2 regions of the Bifidobacterium sp. LH_743 genome follow, and region 2 is predicted to be linked to the other one. Evidence: riboswitches for the same ligand, from Rfam matches in the RefSeq annotation. Region 2 holds a riboswitch; the other holds the start of a gene.

What was found. Region 2 has a riboswitch for thiamine pyrophosphate ahead of AC1ATL_RS06735 (solute carrier family 23 protein). Riboswitches for the same ligand answer to the same signal wherever they lie in the genome.
Region 1: another riboswitch for thiamine pyrophosphate. It lies ahead of thiM (hydroxyethylthiazole kinase); the one in region 2 lies ahead of AC1ATL_RS06735 (solute carrier family 23 protein).

Annotation. Positions count from the first base shown of each region.
Region 1 covers NZ_JBKESZ010000005.1:85,392-89,571, forward strand. The annotation lists gene AC1ATL_RS07765 (aldo/keto reductase) at 405-1,265, opposite strand; gene AC1ATL_RS07770 (MerR family transcriptional regulator) at 1,510-1,953, shown strand; TPP riboswitch at 2,131-2,243, shown strand; gene thiM (hydroxyethylthiazole kinase) at 2,234-3,166, shown strand; gene thiC (phosphomethylpyrimidine synthase ThiC) at 3,282-4,180, shown strand, end outside.
Region 2 covers NZ_JBKESZ010000004.1:99,660-103,839, forward strand. The annotation lists gene AC1ATL_RS06730 (LuxE/PaaK family acyltransferase) at 1-169, opposite strand, end outside; gene AC1ATL_RS06735 (solute carrier family 23 protein) at 225-1,625, opposite strand; TPP riboswitch at 1,716-1,815, opposite strand; gene AC1ATL_RS06740 (ABC transporter ATP-binding protein) at 1,936-2,631, opposite strand; gene AC1ATL_RS06745 (ABC transporter permease) at 2,669-4,180, opposite strand, start outside.

The DNA.
Region 1 (4,180 bases), on a different contig from region 2:
GCGCCCAATCTTGACGAAGGAAAATCCAACCACAACGCATCCATCCATGCCGCCTCTGTTGTCATCAACCCCGTCGACAGAAGCGGCAGATGCAATGAGCCCACAAAATAACCAACTATCGCAGCCCACCCAAGGCTGCACCGCAGCCAAAACGCGGTCAAAGCACAAATGCAAGAGATTCCATAGAAGACTATTCTTTTCGGTCAATACGCTTGCACCATGCATCCGCTGCTCATGCTCTATCCTTCCAATTCCAATGCATTCGCCAACCTCCCGCCTGCTACGATGCGTAGCCATCCCCTCATAGGCCATACCGTTATATTCCGGCAAAACGTTCGGCGGATGCACGTCGGCGTCGAGCACCCGCCGTTCCGGCCGGCGCTCTGGAAAATCAGAGGTCGGAATCACTCGCGACCGGTGCGATCCTTGACGTAGCCGACGAAGCGGTCGACCGCTTCGGGGGTGTCGTGACGGAAGAACATGCTGGTCTTGGTGTCGAGTCCCGCGATGGTTGCCATCTCGTCGTCGGAGAGTCGGAAATCGAAGATGTTCAGATTCTCCTCCATACGCTCCTTGTGTGTGGACTTGGGCAGGGCGACGATGTCGCGCTGGGTGAGCCAGCGCAGGATCACCTGGGCGACGGACTTACCGCGCGCCTCGCCAATCTTAGCCAGGGTGGGATTGGAGAACATGTTCTGCATGCCCTCCCCGAACGGCGCCCATGCCTCCTGTGCCACACCACGCTTGACCATGTTCTCGCGGGCTTCGATCTGCTGGTTGAACGGGTTGGTCTCGACCTGGTTGACCATGGGGGCGATCTCGTTGAAGGCGACCATGTCGGCCAGACGGTCCGGGTAGAAGTTGCTTACGCCGATGGCACGAATCACGCCGTCCTTGTAAAGCTTTTCCAGTGCTCGCCATGCGCCGTAGGTATCGGAGAACGGCTGGTGCAGCAAAACTAGGTCGAGATAGTCGGTGCCGAGCTTCTTCAAGGACACATCGACAGACTTCAGCGTGTTCTCATAACCGTAGTTGCTGATCCAGATCTTGGTGGTGAGGAACAGCTCCTTGCGGTCGATGCCGGAATCCTTGATGCCTTGACCGACTTCGGCCTCGTTGAAGTACGACTGCGCGGTGTCGATATGACGGTACCCGGTCTCAATGGCCTCGCGCACGCAACGCGGGGCATCGTCCTTGCCGATTTGGAAGACGCCATAGCCTATCTTCGGGATTTCGACGCCATTGGCAAGTTTCACATACTCCATCGTTTTTCCTTCCATAAGTTCGCTGATATCAAACACCGGTATATGTGCCGGAGATGCCCCTAACGATAGAATCCGGTAGTCGCTACCGGTCAAATTACGACTCGCCGGTACCATCTACCGGTAAGTACAACCGGAAGCGTGACATGATGAGCGCAAGCAAAAACAAAATGCGCGCCCCAAGCCCAACCTCATCCGGTGGCGCCCACCGAACGTCCCACCGCGCAGCATCCGAAAGGAGCCATGTATGGCAATCACGGCAATACCACTCCGCGAAAACATGAAAACCTACACGATGAAGCAGGCCTGCGAACTGACCGGCATGAACTACGAGGCATTGAAGTTCTATTGCAATTCAGGGCTCGTGCCGGGTCTCAAGCGGGATCACAACAATCGACGCGTCTTCGATGAACGATGCATCGCATGGATCAACGGCCTGACATGTCTCAAACGATGTGGCCTAGGCATCAAAGAGATGCAACACTACACGCAGCTCTGTCTTGAAGGTGAGTCGTCGATACCGGAACGGCAGGAAATCCTTGCAGAAAAACGCGAGCACCTAGAAGCGCAACTGGAGGGACTGCGCAAAGCCATCGCCTACATCGACGAAAAACAGCGCTTCTACGAAGACGTGACCGCCGGCAGGACGGCATATTGCAGCAACGTCATAGACACAACGCAGAGCGACTGACAGCATTTCGTAGGTGATTTTTGCGTTCCGTAGACGGTCAGCTTCGAATCCGGACACGAGCAAACGCCTAATTCCAGGCATCTCGCCGGCGCTTATCCGGCAGCAACCACCTATGGAAGCCCAAAAACACCTACGGAATTACACCTGTCAAGGGACGCAGATAGATTAAGCACTGTTGTAAACATGCGGGGGTGCTTGACGGCCAAGTCCGGCAAGCTGAGATAGGCGCGACGCCTGACCCTTTGAACCTGTTGGTTAGGACCAACGTAGGGAGCAGATCATGAGCATTGACTCATATGCCGACGGCACCGATGGCAACGGAATCAACCATAGCGATGGCGTGACATCCGTTCCGGCCACCGATCCAATCCGCGAGGCAATCAGGAAAGCCGTCATCGACGTACGCGAGCAGACGCCGCTGGCGCAGTCGTTCACCAATTTCGTGACCATCAACTTGGTGGCCAACGCGCAGCTCGCCGCCGGCGGCACGGCCGCCATGAGCTATCTGCCGGATGACGTGATCGCCACCGCCGAAATCGCCGGATCCAACTACATCAACGTGGGCACGTTGCTGCCGTTCTTCAAGGACGCGTTGCCCGAAATCGCATACAAACTGCATAAGAACGGTAAGACGTGGGTGCTCGACCCGGTCGCGGCCGGCATCGGCGAGACGCGCACGGCCATTCTCGAATCGTTCCGCACATATCCGCCGACCATCGTGCGCGGCAACGCCAGCGAGATCATCGCACTCGACGCGATGTGGGGTCTCGCCAACGCCGAACAGGACAATCCGACCACCCGCCCCGCGGGTGTGGAAGCCGTCGATGCGGTTGATTCGGCTGTCGACGCGGCCAAGCGCATCGCCCGTCATCTGGCGAAGCACTCCCCCATCGGCAAGGGCGCGGTCGCGGTATCCGGCGCGGTCGATCTGGTGACCGACGGAGACCATACTTTCCGCCTGCCCGGCGGCAGCGCGATGATGACGAAAATCACCGGCGCCGGCTGCTCGCTCGGCGGCGTGACCGCAACGTATCTCGCCGTGGCCGAACCGCTTGTCGCGGCGCTGGCCGCATCGTTGCTGTATGACCGCGCGTCCGAAATCGCGCAGACGCAGTCGAACGGTCCGGGTTCGTTCCAGGTGGCGTTGCTCGATGCACTGTGGAACGTCACCGCCGATCAGGTGGCCACGTCCGAAATCAACGAAACCGTCTGATTCCGATTCTCGGGATTAATTTTCACATAACCACAATCGTATATACGGAATATATACGATTGCATATGATCATAAGACTTCTTCTGGAGCACTTACTCAATATAAAAAGGGGAAAATAATGGATAACTATCCATATGCATCCATGCGCGACTGTTTCGACATGAGCGCATATTTCGTGGTCGGCCCTCAGGATTGCAAGGGCCGACCGGTGACGGACGTGGTCGATGACGCTTTGCGCGGCGGCGCGACGTTCATCCAGCTGCGTGCCAAGGATGCCGACGCGAAGGACATCACCGAGATGGCCCGCGACATCGCCCAGATCATCGAAGACAACGGCAAGTCCGATTCCGTGGCGTTCGTCATCGACGACCGCGTGGACGTGGTGTGGCAGGCCCGCAACAAGGGCATCAAGGTGGACGGCGTGCACATCGGCCAGACCGATATGGAACCACGCGAGGCCCGCGCGCTGCTCGGCGAGGACGCCATCGTCGGCCTGTCCGCGGAAACCGAAAGCCTGGTGAAGCTTATCAACGAGCTGCCGGACGGCTGCATCGACTATATCGGCGCCGGCCCATTGCATGTGTCCACCACCAAGCCGGAGGCCTCCGTGGGCGGCAACGACGGTTCCGGACATACGCTCGACGAGGAGCAGATCAACACGATTTGCACGGCAAGCGAATTTCCCGTGGTCGTCGGCGGCGGCGTGCATGCCGATGATATGGAGATGCTGGCACGCTCCAAGGCCGCCGGCTGGTTCGTGGTGTCCGCGATCGCGGGCGCGGACGATCCGGAAGCAGCCACCCGTGAGATGGTGACGCGGTGGAAGGCGGTGCGCGGCGACAGGAAGCACGGCTATGCTCCGCGTGTGAAAGCTGCGACCCCGGCCGAGAAGCCCGTCGAAGCAACCGAGAAGAAGTTCACAAACGCCAAGGAGGCCAAGGCCGCATCCAAACTGGCGAAGCAGCAGCGTGTGGACATCGCCGCCCGTGGTTCCAAGCAACGTGACAAGGCGCA
Region 2 (4,180 bases):
GGAGATTATGCTCGAACTGGAAGGAGAAGATGCGTCTGGCCAGCTTGTCGAACGCATCATCCGGCGCTTTGTCGCAACCGTATCGTGATATGAAGTCAAGCACTTCCCGCTTGATGTCCGCCTTCTGCTCGTCGAGTGTTGCAGATTCCTGCGATTGCTGTGCCTCCATGTGGTGTCCCTTTCGTATGTCCTTATATACAATTCCGATGCCGTGGCTGTGCCGATTATTCCGTTTGATTCGTGCGTTCCGCCGTCCTTGCACGTCGTACGATCATATCCGGCAGATCGATGATGAGCGCCTTGAGAATCACCACGCTGAAGGCTCCGACCAGGATCGAGTTCGAGAAGAACACATGCGCTCCGCCCTCGAGTCCGCTGAGCGCGTTCGGCAGGGCGATGCCGAGCAGTAGGGAAAGCCCTATCACCACTTGGTTGCGATCGTTGCCTTCCACTTTGCGCAGCGTGTTGAAGCCGGTGCTGATAAGGCTGGCCGCGGCCGGTAGGAAGATGCCGCCGATCACAGGGGACGGGATAAGAGAAAGTACCGCGCCGGCCTTCGGAATGAATCCCAGGACCACGAACACCACGCCTGCGATGATCACCGGCACACGGGTGCGTGTCCTGCCTTCGTCGGTGACCTTGAGCAACGCGACGTTTTGCGGATATGCGGTGGTGGTGAAGCCGCCAATCAGCGAGGAGATAGCCGATCCCGCAGCCTCGCCGGCAAGCCCATAGCGCACCTGGCGATTCTCAAGCTTCGTGCCCTGAATCTCCGTGGCGGCCTGATATACGCCGAGCGCCTCCATGATGGCTACCAGGTATGCGATGAGGAAAGGCACGAAAACGGCAGCGTTGAAATCGAAACCACCATATGGCATGAATTTTGGCAGACCAAGCCACGGCTTGGACGACACTTCGGAGAAATCGGCCATGCCGAACGCCAACGACATCGCCGTTCCCACAACCAGCGCGATCAGATACGACAACGCCTTCGCCATGCCCTTGCCGAATTGCGAGAGCGCCACCACCAGAACGCAGGTGACGATGGAAACAGCCAGCGTTTTCGGTTCGGCGAAACCCTTGTCACCGGGTGCGCCGCCAAGGAATTCGCTCAACGTGAAGCTCGACAGCGACACACCGACGAGGAAGATGACCACGCCCGACACGATCGGGGCGAACAGGAAGCGCAGCCTCTCGATCACGCGTGTCAGGCACAGCACTAGGAAAATCAGCGAGCTGATGAAGATGGACGTGCCCGCCGCGGCAAGCGACCCAGCCGTTCCCGCTGCAATCATCAGCGCGTCGAACGCGGCCGAAGGACCCTGCACGATGGGAAGACGTACCAGCTTGGTGGCTTGGATGAGCGTGACCAAGCCGGACACGATGAAAATGGCGTTCACCATATTCGAAGACAGCGCCAGAGGAAGACCGATCGCTCCGGCCACGAACACCGGGTCGAGCCATACGTTCGACACGAGCACGTGTTGCAGGCCGAGCAGGGCGTTTTTAGGCGTGAGCCTGCCGGAAGTGCCCTTATCTCCGGTTGCCACGGATGCGGCCCCGTCCTGCGACCGATTCGTGGATTGTGATTGCTTCGCCGTCGGCGATGGCATTGTGCTGGCCATGGGCATCCTCCGATTTCCGTGTTGCCGCTTTCGTATGCTGCGATGATTCGTCGAGACACAGAAGGCGCGCTTGCACGGAGCATGGCCATGCATGTGACCGGTACCATCCCTACGCAGGCATTATCCTGATCAGGTTGAAGGGTTCGGGCCTTGCCCGTCTCAGCCGCATTCGGCGCCCCTGTAGTCGAAAGTCCAATGGTAGCGTCACCGTCCAACAAGACAAGGCGACGGATGGTTTCCCCGCGTGGTGCCGATGATGGGAATGCCGTCCGTCGCCTTGTCTTGCCGCTCTTGTCTGCTTAGGCTGTCCTTAGCCGTTTCGCTTTCCGCGTCGCCTGATCGGCGCCAATTCGAACACCTCGTCCGACGCTTTGGCCACTTCCGGACTGTGCGTCACGATGATGACGCAGCGGTTCCCATCATGCGCGAGCGCTTGGAAGATGCCCATGATGTCGTCCTGGGTGGCGAGGTCGAGGTTGCCGGTCGGCTCGTCCGCCACGATGATGGCCGGATCGTAGCTGAGCGCCCGGGCTATCGCCACGCGCTGCTGTTCGCCGCCGGACAGATGCAGGATGCGTTCGTTGGCGTATTCCTTGGGTAGATGCACTTGCTTGAGCAGTTCGTTGACTATGTCCTTCTTCGGTCTGTCGAAGGATTTGCCGGACGCGTCCATCGACAGGATGACGTTCTCGGCAACGGTGAGGTTGGGCAGCAGGTTGAAACTTTGGAATATCACGCCGATATCGTGGCTGCGGAAACGATAACGGTCCCGTTTGGCCAGATCCTCCCCGTCGATCAGCACCTTGCCCTCCGTGGGGACGGCGAGACCCGAGATGAGTGAGAGCAGCGTGGTCTTGCCCGCTCCCGACGGTCCGGTGATGGCATGCACCTTGCCGGCATGGAAGTCATGGCTGATGTTCTTCAGCACGCGTTTGCCGCCTTTGGTGTAGGCATAGCTGACGTCGTCGAGGCGGAGTGTCGGCGTATCCGTGGTTTTCGTTGTCATGGGGAATCCTTTCGGGAAAAGATGTGTGGTCGTGCGATCAGGAACGGTCTGCGAGAATCTGCAGCGGCTCGTAGCGCAGTACGAACACCACCGCTACCAGTGCCGCGACCAGTGTCAGTCCCAGTCCGACGAGCAGCAGTTGCCCGACCACCTTGAGATTGACGGTCGCGTTGACGGAGGAGACATAGTCCACGGCGCGGCCCATCATGCCAGGTCCGCCCTGCGTCCGCCGCTGGGACGCCCCGCCATTGTCGTTGTCGGTCGCCGCGGAGCCGTCGCCGGAATCGGAACTGTTCTTGGATTCGTTGGAATCGCCAGGCTTCGTCATATCCCTGCCGAACTGTTCGCGCTGGCTGCTCTGCTGCGACTGCTGCTGCTCGACCTGGCTGGCAAGCAGCTGGTTGGACACCGGCACGGACGCGGCCGCGCCAACCCCCGCTCCTATGGCAAGACCGATCATGGTGACGATGAGCAGTTCCAATGTGAACTGCGCCGCCACCTTCACCTTGTTCACGCCGATGGCGGTGAGCACGCCGATCTCGTATTTGCGCTCGCGTACGTTGAGCAGGGTTATGACCACCAGCACGACCGCGCCGACGGCCAGCACCACGATCAGCAGCGTCAGGGCGAACTTCGAGAGGTTGTTCAATGGCACCAGGCTGGATTCGTAGTTTTCCACATCCGCGGAGGAAACGGTGTAGTCACTGCTCAGGCCTGCCTTTTTGGCGTCTTTGGCGAATGTCTCGTAATCGGATTTGCTGGAGCATACGTAGGTGTAGCTGAGCTGGGCGGCGGAATCGGAATCGGCGTCGGCATCAAGTCCCAGTGATTTCAGCGTGGACGCGGACGTGTAGATGGCGTTGGCCGGGTCGGAGGCTGTGGAACGCATCGGCCCTCCCATCTGCTGGGACGAGTCGGTGGAGTTTTTGTAGATGCCGACGATGGTGAGCTTGTAGGTGGTGTCTGAATCGTTGGTGTCGGACACGGTGACGGTGTCGCCGACGGAGAGGTTGTTGAAATCGGCGAGCGATTTGGAGATGATGACATCGCCATCGCTGTTTGCGCCGTATCCGAACACTTTGCCGTCCACCATGGTGAAGCTGCCGTTGGACGCGTTGGACACGGCCTCATCGGACGAGAAGCCGACCAATGAGAAATCGCCGGATACCATGGCTCCTCCGTCTTGACCGGACATGCCGCCACCGTCGCTCATCTTGCCGTCGGGCGGAGTGGATTGGCCATTCTGCTTGCCGGAAGCATCCGTGTCGTCGGAGCCGTCGCCGGACTTCTTGGCATTGTCGGAGCCGCTTGATTCGGACGAATTGTCCGAATCGCTGACCGGCTGGAAATTGTCGGTGGCGGAAAGCCCCGTGGTCTCCGTGTAATACGTGGATTTAACGGCCGAGGACGCCTTCGCGTATTTCTGGTAGTCGGCGAGTGAAAGCTGTTTGTCGGCCAAGGCGGACCGCATCGCATCGAAGTCGGGCTTGCCGTCGGTTTCGGATGAATCGGACGAGTCGGAATCCGTTGTGGCCTGCTGTCTCGATTC